DNA from 3 places in the Pseudomonas sp. IzPS59 genome. Region 1 is predicted to be linked to each of the others. Evidence: predicted binding sites of a transcription regulator. Region 1 holds the regulator's gene; each other region holds the start of a gene.
What was found. The regulator sigma-54, encoded in region 1, starts transcription at its own class of promoters, with help from an activator protein. The targets are predictions, from matches to a motif close to ANTGGCATNNANNTTGCTNT.

Region 2: the regulator sigma-54 is predicted to act here: its motif matches at 2,170-2,189, upstream of IF189_RS09000 (circularly permuted type 2 ATP-grasp protein).
Region 3: the regulator sigma-54 is predicted to act here: its motif matches at 2,343-2,362, upstream of IF189_RS07790 (flagellar basal body rod protein FlgF).

What each region holds. Positions count from the first base shown of each region.
Region 1 is NZ_CP062251.1:1,052,735-1,057,477, reverse strand. It holds gene IF189_RS04570 (KdsC family phosphatase) at 1-224, shown strand, start outside; gene lptC (LPS export ABC transporter periplasmic protein LptC) at 233-805, shown strand; gene lptA (lipopolysaccharide transport periplasmic protein LptA) at 792-1,337, shown strand; gene lptB (LPS export ABC transporter ATP-binding protein) at 1,337-2,062, shown strand; gene IF189_RS04550 (RNA polymerase factor sigma-54) at 2,249-3,742, shown strand; gene hpf (ribosome hibernation-promoting factor, HPF/YfiA family) at 3,816-4,124, shown strand; gene ptsN (PTS IIA-like nitrogen regulatory protein PtsN) at 4,136-4,600, shown strand; gene rapZ (RNase adapter RapZ) at 4,603-4,743, shown strand, end outside.
Region 2 is NZ_CP062251.1:1,971,631-1,976,373, forward strand. It holds gene speE (polyamine aminopropyltransferase) at 1-802, shown strand, start outside; gene IF189_RS08990 (hypothetical protein) at 955-1,188, shown strand; gene IF189_RS08995 (ribonuclease E inhibitor RraB) at 1,399-1,746, shown strand; gene IF189_RS09000 (circularly permuted type 2 ATP-grasp protein) at 2,223-3,632, shown strand; gene IF189_RS09005 (alpha-E domain-containing protein) at 3,645-4,595, shown strand; gene IF189_RS09010 (transglutaminase family protein) at 4,592-4,743, shown strand, end outside.
Region 3 is NZ_CP062251.1:1,717,476-1,722,218, forward strand. It holds gene phhA (phenylalanine 4-monooxygenase) at 1-381, opposite strand, end outside; gene IF189_RS07785 (sigma-54-dependent transcriptional regulator) at 650-2,212, shown strand; gene IF189_RS07790 (flagellar basal body rod protein FlgF) at 2,417-3,157, shown strand; gene flgG (flagellar basal-body rod protein FlgG) at 3,203-3,988, shown strand; gene flgH (flagellar basal body L-ring protein FlgH) at 4,042-4,737, shown strand.

The sequences.
Region 1 (4,743 bases):
TAAGCTATGAACAGGTCGCCTACCTCGGTGACGACCTGCCCGACCTGCCGGTGATCCGCCGGGTGGGGCTTGGCATGGCGGTGGCCAACGCGGCCCCCTTTGTGCGCGAGCATGCCCATGGCGTTACCCTGGCCCGTGGTGGCGAGGGCGCCGCCCGTGAATTCTGCGAACTGATCCTGCGCGCCCAGGGCAGCCTCGATGCCGCCAACAACGCGTACCTGTGAGTCAAACCATGTTTAGCAAAAAGTTTCGCAACATCCTGCTGTTCGGTTGCATCGCCGCCATTTTCGGCGCGGTCGGCTACTGGAACATCAGCCCGGAGCGCTTCCTCGACAAGCCTCCTGTCTCGGCAGAAGAGAGCCCGATCGACTGGTACGCGACCAACACCCACACCTTGCAATACCTGGAAGACGGCAAGGTGCAGTACGAAATGACCTCCGACAAGGCCGAGCACGTCAAGGCGACCGACATTACACTGGTCACCAAGCCCGACCTGAACATGTTTCGCGGCACCGAATTCCCGTGGCACGTGACCAGCGAGCGCGGTGAAGTGAATTCCGGCGGCACCGAGGTCGAACTGATCGACTCTGTTCGCGTCAAGCGCACCGATGAAAAGAACCGCGACACCCTGATCACCAGCACCCGAATGACGGTGTTCCCTCAGCAGCAATATGCGCAGACCCAGCAACCCGTTAGAATCGACGGCGCTGGCGGTGTATCGACCGGCGTGGGAATGAAAGCGTATTTGAAGGAAAGCAGGATACACCTGCTATCGAACGTAAGAGGACAGTATGAGGCTCGTTAAAACCCTCCCTATTTTGCTCAGTCTGGGCGCAGCACTGGGAAGCGTGAGCGCCTGGGCTCTGCCGAACGATCAGGAGCAGCCAATCCGCATTCAGGCCGACGATGCCCAGCTGGACGACAAGAATGGCGTTGCCACTTACAAGGGCGCCGTGATCATCACCCAGGGTTCGATGATCGTCAAAGGCGACACCGTAACGCTGACGCGCAACCCGGCCGGCGAGATCGACGTGGTGACTTCGGTAGGCAACCTGGCCTATTTCGAACAACTGCAAACCGCTGGCGACACCAAACCCGTCCAGGGCTGGGGCGTGACCATTCAGTACCACGCGCAGCAAAACCGCGTCGTACTGATCGACAAGGCCAAGGTCGTCGACAAGGACAACAACACCACTCAGGGCGAGAAGATCGTCTATGACACGGTGAAAAAACTCGCCAGCGCCGGTCGCGCTACCGGCAACAAGGTCACCGAAGCGCGTCCGCGCATCGACATGGTGATCCAGCCGAAGAAGAAAACCGACGAGAAAACCCAGTAATGGCAACCCTGAAAGCTCAGCACCTGGCCAAGGCCTATAAAAGCCGCCAGGTCGTGCGTGACGTCAGCCTGTCGATCGACAGCGGCCAGATCGTGGGCCTGCTCGGCCCCAACGGCGCCGGCAAGACCACCTGCTTCTACATGATCGTCGGCCTGGTGCAGGCCGATCAGGGCCGTGTGCTGATCGACGACCTGGACGTCAGCCACCAGCCGATGCACGGCCGCGCCAAGGCCGGTATCGGCTATCTGCCGCAGGAAGCCTCGATCTTCCGCAAACTGTCGGTAGCCGACAACATCATGGCCATCCTCGAAACCCGCCAGGAGCTCGACAAGGCCGGCCGTCGCAAGGAGCTGGAGAGCCTGCTGCAGGAATTCCACATCAGCCATATCCGCGATAACCTCGGCATGAGCCTGTCCGGTGGCGAGCGTCGCCGGGTGGAAATCGCCCGCGCACTGGCCACCGCACCGAAATTCATCCTGCTCGACGAACCGTTCGCCGGTGTCGACCCGATCTCCGTGGGCGACATCAAGCAGATCATTCACCATCTCAAGGCCAAGGGCATCGGTGTGCTGATCACCGACCACAACGTCCGCGAGACGCTGGATATCTGCGAAACGGCCTACATCGTCAATGACGGCCAACTGATCGCCGAAGGCGACTCCGCGACCATCCTCGCCAACGATCTGGTGAAGGAAGTGTATCTGGGTCACGAGTTCCGCCTGTAAGCGCGACAGCATTCGACCAGCCGTCCGGGTGCTGTAACGTTGAAGCGCATTTTTATACGCTTTTATTGTTACAGCGCTCTAGGCAAACACGACAGTTTCAGGCATATAATTTGCTTATGTTTGGCGCCTCGGCGCCCTGTAGTGGATGGCGCATAGCGCCGGCGAATAAGGTGTTAAGCCCCTGCCATGAAACCATCGCTAGTCTTGAGAATGGGCCAGCAGCTGACGATGACACCGCAGCTGCAACAGGCCATCCGCCTGCTCCAATTGTCGACCCTGGATCTGCAACAGGAAATTCAGGAGGCTCTGGAATCCAACCCGATGCTCGAACGCCAGGAAGACGGCGACGACTTCGACAATTCCGACCCGCTGGCCGACAACGCCGAACAGAAGCCCAATACCGAGATCCAGGAACCTTCCTACCAGGAAACCGCGCCGACGGTCGACAATCTCGAGGACGGCGAATGGAACGAGCGAATCCCCAACGAACTGCCTGTCGACACCGCCTGGGAAGACGTCTACCAGACCAGCGCCAGCAGCCTGCCGAGCAACGATGACGACGAGTGGGATTTCACCACCCGCACTTCCGCCGGTGAAAGCCTGCAAAGCCACCTGCTGTGGCAGTTGAACCTGGCGCCGATGTCCGACACCGATCGCCTGATTGCCGTCACCCTGATCGATTGCATCAACAATCAGGGCTACCTCGACGAAACCCTCGAAGAAATTCTCGACGCCTTCGATCCGGAGCTCGACATCGAGCTGGACGAGATCGAAGCGGTCCTGCACCGCATCCAGCAATTCGAACCCGCCGGCATTGGCGCACGCAACCTGGGCGAATGCCTGCTGCTGCAATTGCGCCAGCTGTCGGCCAAGACTCCTTGGCTGGCCGAAGCCAAGCGCCTGGTCACCGATTACATCGACCTGCTCGGCAGCCGCGACTACAGCCAGCTGATGCGCCGCATGAAGCTCAAGGAAGATGAACTGCGCCAGGTCATCGAACTGGTCCAGAGCCTCAACCCGCGCCCCGGCTCACAGATCGAATCCACCGAAGCCGAATACGTGGTGCCTGACGTGATCGTGCGCAAGGACAACGAGCGCTGGCTGGTCGAGTTGAACCAGGAGTCGGTGCCGCGCCTGCGGGTCAACGCCCAGTACGCCGGTTTCGTCCGTCGCGCCGACACCAGCGCCGACAATACCTTCATGCGCAATCAGTTGCAGGAAGCCCGCTGGTTCATCAAGAGCCTGCAGAGCCGCAACGAAACCCTTATGAAAGTGGCCACCCAGATCGTCGAGCATCAGCGCGGCTTCCTGGAATACGGCGACGAAGCGATGAAGCCACTCGTGCTGCATGACATCGCCGAGGCAGTCGGCATGCACGAGTCGACGATTTCCCGGGTGACCACGCAGAAATTCATGCATACCCCCCGGGGCATATATGAACTGAAATACTTTTTCTCCAGCCACGTCAGCACCTCCGAAGGCGGCGAATGCTCATCCACGGCGATCCGCGCGATCATCAAGAAACTGGTCGCCGCGGAAAATCAGAAAAAGCCGTTGAGTGACAGCAAGATCGCTGGTTTACTGGAGGCACAAGGCATTCAGGTGGCTCGCCGCACCGTCGCCAAGTACCGCGAATCCCTCGGGATCGCGCCTTCGAGCGAACGCAAGCGGTTGATGTAAGCCACGTTACAGCGTTCCAGTGGCAGGCTCTTCGGCCTGCCGCTTTATGCACTGGCAACGAAGGAGAAGCTGTATGCAAGTCAACATCAGTGGACACCAACTGGAAGTTACCCAACCTCTCCGTGAATACGTTGAGCAGAAGCTCAAGAGGCTTGAGGGACATTTCGACAAGATCACCAACGTGCAAGTCACGATGTGCGTCGAAAAGCTGAAACAGAAAATCGAAGCCACGCTGCATATTCCCGGCAACGAGGTCGTCGCAAACGCGGAACATACCGACATGTACGCAGCGATCGACGCGCTGACCGACAAGCTTGATAAACAACTCAAAAAGCATAAGGAAAAGACCCAGAGCCTGCTTCAGGGCGCTACCGGTCGATAACCCCCACCCCCATGATCCGACTTGAAAGCATCCTGACCCCCGGCCGTTCCCTGGTGAACGTGCCGGGCGGCAGTAAAAAGAAAGCCCTCGAACAAATTGCCAACCTGATCGCCCGGGAAAAACCGGATCTGGAGATGCAAGATGTCTTCGAGGCGCTGATTGCCCGTGAAAAACTCGGTTCGACCGGTTTTGGCAACGGCATCGCCATTCCCCATTGCCGCCTCAAGGGCTGTGAATCGCCCATCAGCGCCTTGATGCACCTTGAAGCACCTATCGATTTCGATGCCATCGATGGCGCGCCGGTGGACCTGCTGTTCGTGCTGCTGGTCCCGGAAGCTGCCACCGATGCACACCTGGAACTGCTGCGCCAGATCGCCAGCATGCTCGATCGCAAGGAAGTACGCGAAAAGCTGCGTCGCGCCACCACCAACGAAGCCTTGTATCAGGTTGTCCTGGACGAGCAAAACGGGCACTAAACATGCGCTTGATCATCGTCAGTGGCCGCTCCGGCTCGGGCAAAAGCACGGCCCTGGATGTCCTTGAGGACAACGGCTACTACTGCATCGACAATCTGCCGGCGGGCCTGCTGCCGGAGCTGGCGGAACGCGCACTGATTCAT
Region 2 (4,743 bases), 920 kb from region 1:
ACTGCTGCACGAAGTGCGCACCGAGCACCAGCATCTGGTGATCTTCCAGAACCCGCGCATGGGCCGGGTGATGGCGCTGGACGGCGTGATCCAGACCACCGAAGCCGATGAATTCATCTATCACGAAATGCTCACCCATGTGCCGATCCTCGCCCATGGCACCGCCAAGCGCGTGCTGATCATCGGCGGCGGCGACGGCGGCATGCTGCGCGAAGTGACCAAGCACGCCAGCGTCGAGCACATCACCATGGTCGAGATCGACGGCACCGTGGTCGACATGTGCAAGGAGTTCCTGCCGAACCACTCCAAGGGCGCCTACGACGATCCACGTCTGAACCTGGTGATCGACGACGGCATGCGTTTCGTCGCCACCACCACTGAAAAATTCGACGTGATCATTTCCGACTCCACCGACCCGATCGGCCCGGGCGAAGTGCTGTTCTCGGAAAACTTCTATCAGGCCTGCCACCGCTGCCTGAACGAGGGCGGCATCCTCGTGACCCAGAACGGCACGCCGTTCATGCAGATCGACGAAGTGAAGACCACCGCCGGTCGCCTGCGCAGCCTGTTCCCGGACTGGCACTTCTACCAGGCGGCCGTGCCGACCTACATCGGCGGTTCGATGACCTTCGCCTGGGGCTCGACCAACCCGGCCTACCGCAAGCTGAGCCGTGAAGTCCTGCAACAGCGCTTCATCGGCAGCGGCATCGTCACCCGTTACTACAACCCGGAAATCCACATCGGCGCCTTCGCCTTGCCGCAATACGTGCTGCAAGCGGTGAACAAGCCAAGCAACGACTGATCAATCGGTCGTCATCTGCGGGAGCGGGGCGATTCGCTCCCGTAGATGAAAGGTTTTTCATGTTTCATCGGTGTAAAGCTTTTGAACGATCAATCCTGACAAAAGTCGAGATAGATGTAAGCCCATTTGCGGGTTTGTTCGAGGAGGCTCCAATGCAAAAGTGGAAAGTCACTTTCGTGGATGATCACGGTGAAATTGTCGATGAAGTCTTCGAGCGTGCGGAATGCCCCAGCGATGATGAGGCCGCACGACTGATCAAGGAACGACTCCTTCCTGTCGCCGCCGCACTGGATCTGAACGATCTGGAAGGGCGCACCTCCGATGCAGGCGCCAAAAGCCTGAAAACCCAGAACAGCATTGAAATCCGCAGCATCACACCCATCTGAAAATCTTCTTGTCAGTAACGCACCAGGCCTTGGCAGCGGCTCTATCTTGGGGCTACTCTGCAAGCGAGATCAGCGAACGGATCGCTAAGGTCTGGTCTTGTCAGCTACATGCTTGTTTCCCGTCGGCAACACGGTTGCCGTAACGCCTGAGCCGTTCGGCCATGCGCAGGGAATACGGAAAGTCTATCCATCTATGCGAGGGGGACGTTCATGAGCACAGCCTATCAAGAAGACATCAGCAGCAACGTGCTGCGCCGCATGAAAGAAGGCGGTTTTGATTTTTCCCGATTCCATCCCATCGAGTTCTACGCCATTTTCCCGGACGAGGAGCGGGCGCGCAGGGCGGCAGGCAAGTTTCGCGGTGAATCCATCAATGCCCAGGTCAGTGCGCGCGACGACGGCGCGTGGTCCCTGGAATTGAGCAAGGTGATGTACGCAACCTACGACGACATCGGCGATTTCGAACAGGGCTTTTCGGCAGTGGTCGAGCCTCTGGGCGGCATCATCGAAGGCTGGGGCGTGAAGCAGGAGGTGCGCAACCGTCATCGTTTGAACTGATCACCCTCGCAACACGTCGAGCAACGGCTGACCTTCGGGTCGGCCGTTGTCGTTTCTGCACCTTGAACAATGCACGGCAAAACCCTGAAACAAGAATCCGGCGCAAAAAAAAGCCACCAGGAGAGGTGGCTGAAAGGGAAGACCGGAAGGAGAGGAAACCGGTCAGGGTTACGGCCGGGAGGGCTGCCGGGGCAAGCCATGTCAGTTGGGCTGCGTGCTTCGTCAGGGACGTTTTGCAGCGGATGTGCGGATTATCCGCAGCCGGCGCCGGGCAGTGAAATCAACTCTGACTATGCTGGTGATAGGCGACAGGACTGCGTCGCAATGAAGCGGGGGCGATCAGGTTGGGGCATTTGCCGCACAGGAATGGTGCGGTGCGTGTGGCGTGAATATCCAACCGATTGAAATCAAAGCGTTTATGCCGATGGCACGGGCCTTGCGAAGGCCTGTAGGTCCGGGGTGACAAGGAGTACGGCATGATCCGCACCTATTTTGATGAAATGTACGATGCCGGCGGCCAGGTCCGCCCGCATTACCGGGAGTTTGCCCGCTGGCTGGCGGACACGCCTGACGAACTGCTGGCCCAGCGGCGACGCGAGGCCGATCTGCTGTTCCATCGTGCCGGGATCACTTTCACGCTCTACGGGGACGAGCAAGGGACAGAACGCCTGATTCCCTTCGACACCATTCCGCGCAGCATTCCCGCCAGCGAATGGCGGATCGTCGAGTGCGGCTGCATCCAGCGGGTCAAGGCGTTGAACATGTTCCTCGCCGACCTTTACCACGAGCAACGAATCATCAAGGCCGGGATCATCCCCGCCGAGCAGGTGCTGGCCAACGAGCAATACCAGTTGGCAATGCAGGGCCTGGATCTGCACCGCGATATCTATTCGCACATCTCCGGCGTCGATCTGGTGCGCGACGGCGACGGCACCTATTACGTGCTCGAGGACAATCTGCGCACGCCCAGCGGCGTGAGCTACATGCTCGAAGACCGCAAGATGATGATGCGCCTGTTCCCCGAGCTGTTCGCGGCCCAGCGCATCGCTCCGATCGACCATTACCCGAACCTTCTGCTCGACACCCTGAAAAGCTCAAGTCCGATCGACGACCCGAGTGTGGTGGTGCTGACACCGGGGCGGTTCAACAGCGCGTTTTTCGAGCATGCGTTTCTGGCGCGGGAAATGGGCGTGGAGCTGGTCGAGGGCGCCGATCTGTTCGTGCGCGACGACAAGGTCTTCATGCGCACCACCGACGGCCCGAAAGCGGTGGACGTGATCTACCGCCGGCTCGACGACGCGTTTCTTGATCCATTGGCGTTCCGCCCGGATTCGATGCTCGGCGTGCCGGGGCTGCTGTCGTCCTATCGTTCCGGCAACGTGGTGCTGGCCAATGCCATCGGCACCGGGGTGGCGGATGACAAGTCGGTGTATCCGTTCGTCACCGAAATGATCCGTTTCTACCTCGATGAAGAGCCGATCCTGAAGAACGTGCCGACGTGGCAATGCCGCAATCCGTCTGAACTTTCCCATGTGCTGGCCAATCTTCCGGATCTGGTGGTCAAGGAAACCCAAGGCTCCGGCGGTTACGGAATGCTCGTGGGGCCGGCAGCGACGACTGCGGAAATCGATGTGTTCCGCGAGCGGATCAAGGCCAAGCCCCACGCGTACATCGCGCAACCGACGCTGTCGCTGTCGACCTGTCCGACCTTTGTCGAAAACGGCATTGCGCCGCGCCATATCGACCTGCGCCCGTTCGTATTGTCCGGTCGCGAAACCCGGGTCGTGCCCGGCGGTTTGACCCGTGTCGCCCTGCGTGAAGGCTCTCTGGTGGTGAACTCATCCCAGGGCGGCGGAACCAAGGACACCTGGGTGGTCGAGGATTGAAGGAAGCCTGCCATGTTAAGTAGAACTGCCTCGGATCTGTACTGGATGTCGCGTTACCTGGAGCGGGCGGAAAACCTCGCCCGCATGCTGGATGTGAGCTATTCGCTGTCGCTGATGCCGCAGGACGGCCGTGGCGACGGTCTGCACGAACTGGCGATGCCGCTGATGATCACCGGCACCCTGGACGATTACCTGGAACGCCACGGCGAGCTGCATGCCGAGCGATTGCTGCATTTCTTCGCCCTCGACGCCGCCAACCCGGCGAGCATCTACAGCTGTCTCGGTGCGGCGCGGGCCAGTGCCCATGCGGTGCGTGGGCGGATCACCGCCGACATGTGGGAGAACATCAACGCCACCTGGCTGGAGATTCGCGGGATCGCCAATCAGGGCCTCAGCCGTTATGGCATGAGCCGATTCTGCGAGTGGATCAAGGAGCGTTCGCACCTGTTCCGTGGCGCGTCCTACGGCACCATCATGCGCAACGACGCGTTCCGCTTCATTCGCCTGGGTACGTTCATCGAACGGGCGGACAACACTTTGCGCCTGCTTGACGCCCGTTACGAAATGGCCGGCGATCAGGCCGAAGCGGTCAGCGACGGCACCGCCCACGCCTATTACCAGTGGAGCGCCTTGTTGCGGGCCTTGTCCTCGTTCGAGGCTTACACCGAAATCTACCGCGACGCGCCCGGCGCCCGGCACGTCGCCGAGTTGCTGCTGTTGCGCGCCGATGTGCCGCGTTCGCTGCGGGCCTGCACCGAAGAGATCGACCAGATCCTGGCGCAACTGCCGGGGGCCAACGGTCGTCCTGCGCAACGGCTGGCGGCGGAAATGGACGCACGCCTGCGCTACACCGGCATTCAAGAAATCCTTGAGGAAGGGCTGCACGCCTGGCTCACCGAGTTCATCCCGCTGGTGCGCCAGCTGGGCAACGCCATTCACAGTTCCTACCTGGAGGCCGCATGAGACTTTCCATCAGCCACGAGACCACCTATCACTATGAAGATCAGGTGCGGGCGAGCATCCAGTATCTGCGCCTGACACCCCACGACAGCGAGCGTCAGCACGTGCTGAGCTGGCAGCTCGACCTGCCGCGCCCGGTGCGGGCCCAGCT
Region 3 (4,743 bases), 660 kb from region 1:
GCAGTGGCCAAAGATCTCGTGGAAAATGTCCGGTTCTTGCAGGTAGTCCAGTTCTTCACGGGTGCGAATGAAGGTGGCCACCGGAAACTGCTTGCTGGCGAGCAATTCGAAAAAGGTCTGGAAGGGAATCAGCGCCGGGACGCGGGCGACCTGCCAACCGGTGGTCTCGCCGAGCACCTTGTTGATCTCGCCCAGTTGCGGGATGCGGTCGTGGGGCAGGCCGAGTTTTTCGATACCGTCCAGGTATTCCTGGCACGCCCGACCCTCGATCACTTTCAGCTGGCGGGTGATCAGCGTGTTCCACACCGCGTGTTCTTCGGCGGGGTAGTCGATAAAACCTTGCGCATCGGGCTCGCGGGCCACGTATTGCGTCTGCTTCATACTGCTCTCCTGCGAGGGGAATTCGTTCTTGTTATGTCCTGCTATGGACTGAGAAATACCCCAGAGCGTGCCGTGTTGCAGCAGGTTGAAGAACCGTCGGGTAGGAAAAGTCTCTTTAAATCGTAAAATTATCGTTACGCTTTGTGCGATAAGTCGTGATTGCGGTGATTCGCGGGTTTGAAACGACCTGTGTCTGTCACATAATCTTGACGACTATCTTGTGGGCGGCACAGAAAAATCCGCCCCTTTACCTGTTTCGGTCCTTTATATGCGTATCAAAGTCCACTGCCAGAACCGCATCGGCATCCTGCGCGACATTCTCAATCTGCTGGTGGAGTACGGGATCAACGTCGCCCGCGGCGAGGTCGGCGGTGAGCACGGCAACGCGATCTATCTGCATTGCCCGAACCTGATCAACCTGCAGTTCCAGGCGTTGCGGCCGAAGTTCGAAGCCATCGCCGGGGTGTTTGGTGTGAAGCGGGTAGGGCTGATGCCCAGCGAACGCCGGCACATGGAGCTGAATGCATTGCTCGGTGCGCTGGAGTTTCCGGTGCTGTCGATTGACATGGGCGGCTCCATTGTTGCGGCGAACCGGGCGGCGGCGCAGTTGCTCGGCGTGCGGGTGGACGAGGTGCCGGGGATTCCGCTGTCGCGTTACGCCGAGGATTTCGACCTGCCGGAACTGGTGCGCGCCAACAAGTCGCGAATCAACGGCATGCGGGTCAAGGTCAAGGGCGACATCTTTCTGGCCGACATCGCTCCCCTCCAGTCGGAGCACGATGACAGCGAGGCCATGGCCGGTGCGGTATTGACGCTGCACCGGGCGGACCGGGTCGGCGAGCGCATCTATAACGTGCGCAAGCAGGAGTTGCGTGGCTTCGACAGCATTTTTCAGAGCTCGAAAGTGATGGCGGCGGTGGTGCGCGAAGCCCGGCGCATGGCGCCACTGGATGCGCCGCTATTGATAGAAGGCGAAACCGGCACCGGCAAGGAGTTGCTGGCGCGGGCCTGTCACCTGGCGAGCCCGCGCGGCCAGTCGCCGTTGATGGCGCTCAACTGTGCGGGGCTGCCGGAGTCGATGGCCGAGACCGAGCTGTTCGGCTACGGCCCCGGTGCCTTCGAGGGTGCGCGGGCGGAAGGCAAGCTCGGGCTGCTGGAACTGACGGCGGGCGGCACGCTGTTCCTCGATGGTGTCGGCGAAATGAGCCCGCGCTTGCAGGTGAAATTGCTGCGCTTCCTGCAGGATGGTTGCTTCCGGCGGGTGGGCAGTGATGAAGAGGTTTATCTGGATGTGCGGGTCATCTGCGCCACTCAGGTGGATCTGTCGGAGCTGTGTGCGAGGGGGGAATTCCGCCAGGATTTGTATCACCGCCTCAACGTGCTTTCCCTGCACATTCCGCCATTGCGCGAATGCCTCGACGGTTTGACGCCGCTGGTGGAGCACTTCCTCGATCAGGCCAGCCGGCAGATCGGTTGCCCGCTGCCGAAACTGGCACCAGCGGCGATGGACCGGCTCAGCCACTACCACTGGCCGGGCAACGTGCGGCAACTTGAGAACGTGCTGTTTCAGGCGGTTTCGCTGTGCGATGGCGGGACGGTCAAGGCCGAGCATATTCGTCTGCCGGACTATGGTGTGCGTCAGCCGCTTGGCGATTTCTCCCTCGAAGGCGGGCTGGACGAGATTGTCGGGCGCTTCGAGAAAGCGGTGCTGGAGCGTTTGTATTCCGAGCACCCGAGCAGTCGGCAACTGGGTAAGCGGCTTGGGGTTTCCCATACGACCATTGCCAACAAGTTGCGTGAATACGAAGTCGGCAAAGACGCGTCCGAGTGATCCCGACCGGCCTGGTTGATTGCCGCGAAGCGGCATGACACCGCCGGTTTTTCGTCTTCGATACATTTCCTTCTTTCCCGCAAAACCCCTCAAGTCCTTTGTTTATCGGCTTCCTGGCTGTCAGAAAAAAGTTGGTCTGCAAATTGCTTGTGGCTCAGCAGTACAGCGGTGGGCGGCAAACGTCCGGCATGCAGAGGAAAGAGTGTGGACAAGTACCTTTATGTGGCAATGACCGGCGCCAGCCAGAACGCACTGGCGCAAAAGGCTCATGCCAACAACCTGGCGAACATCTCCACCAATGGTTTTCAGCGCGACCTGGAGCAGGCGCGTTCGATGCCGGTGTTCGGTGACAGCTTTCCGGCGCGTGCGTTTGCCATGAGCGAACGGCCTGCCACCGATTTCACTCCGGGCTCCCTGGTGCAGACCGGGCGTGACCTCGACGTGGCCGTCAGCGGCAACGGCTTCATTGCCGTGCAGAACCCCAACGGCGGCGAAAGCTACGTGCGCACCGGCAGCCTGAATATCGACGCCCTTGGCGTGCTGCGTGCCGGCAACGGCATGCCGGTGCTGGGCAATGGCGGTCCGATTGCCATTCCGCCGGAGCAGCAAGTGGAAGTCGGCGAAGACGGCACCATCAGTATCCGTGCGATGGGCGAAGGCCCGCGCGTCATGGCCGAAGTCGACCGGATCAAACTGGTCAACCCGGACATCAAGAACATGAACAAGGGCCTGGACGGTTCGATCTACACCAAGGACGGCCAACCTGCGCCGGCCGATGCCAACGTCAAGCTGGTGTCGGGTTTCCTGGAGTCGAGCAACGTCAATGCCGTGGAAGAGATGACCTCGGTGCTGGCCCTGGCCAAGCAGTTCGAGTTGCACGTCAAGATGATGAACACCGCCAAAGACGACGACCAGGCCATGGCTCGGGTCTTGCAGATCAGCTAATTATCAGAACGTCGCGCCGTAAAACAGGCGCACGAGGAGAATCGAATGCTTCCGGCTCTATGGGTTGCCAAAACCGGTCTGTCCGCCCAGGACACCAACCTGACCACCATTTCCAACAACCTGGCCAACGTGTCGACCACGGGTTTCAAACGTGACCGCGCCGAGTTCCAGGACCTGCTGTATCAGATCAAGCGTCAGCCAGGCGCCCAGTCGACCCAGGACAGCGAACTGCCGTCGGGTCTGCAAGTGGGTACCGGTGTGCGCATCGTCGGCACCCAGAAAAACTTCACCGCCGGCAGCCTGCAAACCACCGAGCAGCCGCTGGACATGGCCATCGACGGCCGTGGTTTCTTCCAGATCCTGCAGCCGGACGGCACCACGTCCTACACCCGTGACGGTACTTTCCACCTCGACTCCAATGGCCAGATCGTCAACGCCAGCGGTTTCGCGCTGGAGCCGGCGATTGTCATCCCGAACAACGCCCAGACCTTCACTGTCGGCCGTGACGGCACCGTGTCGATCACCGTTGCCGGCAACGCCGCGTCCCAAGTGATCGGTAACCTGCAGACCGCCGACTTCATCAACCCGGCCGGCCTGCAGGCCGTGGGCAACAACCTGTTCCTGGAAACCGCCGCTTCCGGCGCGCCGCAAGTCGGTACTCCGGGCCTGAACGGTTTCGGCACCACCCTGCAGAACACCCTGGAAACCTCCAACGTCAGCACCGTGGAAGAGATGGTCAACATGATCACCACCCAGCGCGCTTACGAGATGAACTCCAAGGTGATCTCCACCGCCGACCAGATGCTCTCGTTCGTAACGCAGAATCTGTAATCAAGTCTATGAGGCGGCCATGATGCCGCCTGCAACACCGTGAGGTAAGGGTCATGAAACGCTTCGTATCTGTTCTGGCATTGGGTGGGGTCGTCTCGCTCGCGGGCTGCGTCGCTCCGACGCCCAAGCCCAATGACCCTTACTACGCCCCGGTATTGCCGCGTACGCCGTTGCCGGCGGCCGCCAACAACGGCTCGATCTATCAGGCCGGTTTCGAACAGAACCTGTACAGCGACCGCAAGGCGTTCCGGGTCGGTGACATCATCACCATCACCCTGAACGAGAAGACCCAGGCCAGCAAGAACGCCAACTCGCAAGTGGCCAAGAACAGCAAGACCGGCATCGGCCTGACTTCGCTGTTCGGCGGCAGTGGCACCACCAACAATCCGTTGGGCGGTAACGATCTGAGCCTGGACGTCGGCTACAGCGGCGACCGCGCGACCAAGGGTGACAGCAAGGCGGCCCAGGGCAACACCCTGACCGGCTCGATCACCGTGACCGTCGCCGACGTGTTGCCGAACGGCATCATCGCCGTGCGTGGCGAGAAGTGGATGACTCTCAACACCGGTGATGAACTGGTGCGGATCGCCGGCCTCGTACGCGCCGATGACATCGCCACCGACAACACCGTGTCGTCGACCCGGGTCGCCGATGCGCGCATCACCTACTCGGGCACCGGTTCGTTCGCCGATGCGAGTCAGCCAGGCTGGTTCGACCGTTTCTTCCTCAGCCCGCTGTTCCCTTTCTAGGTGGCC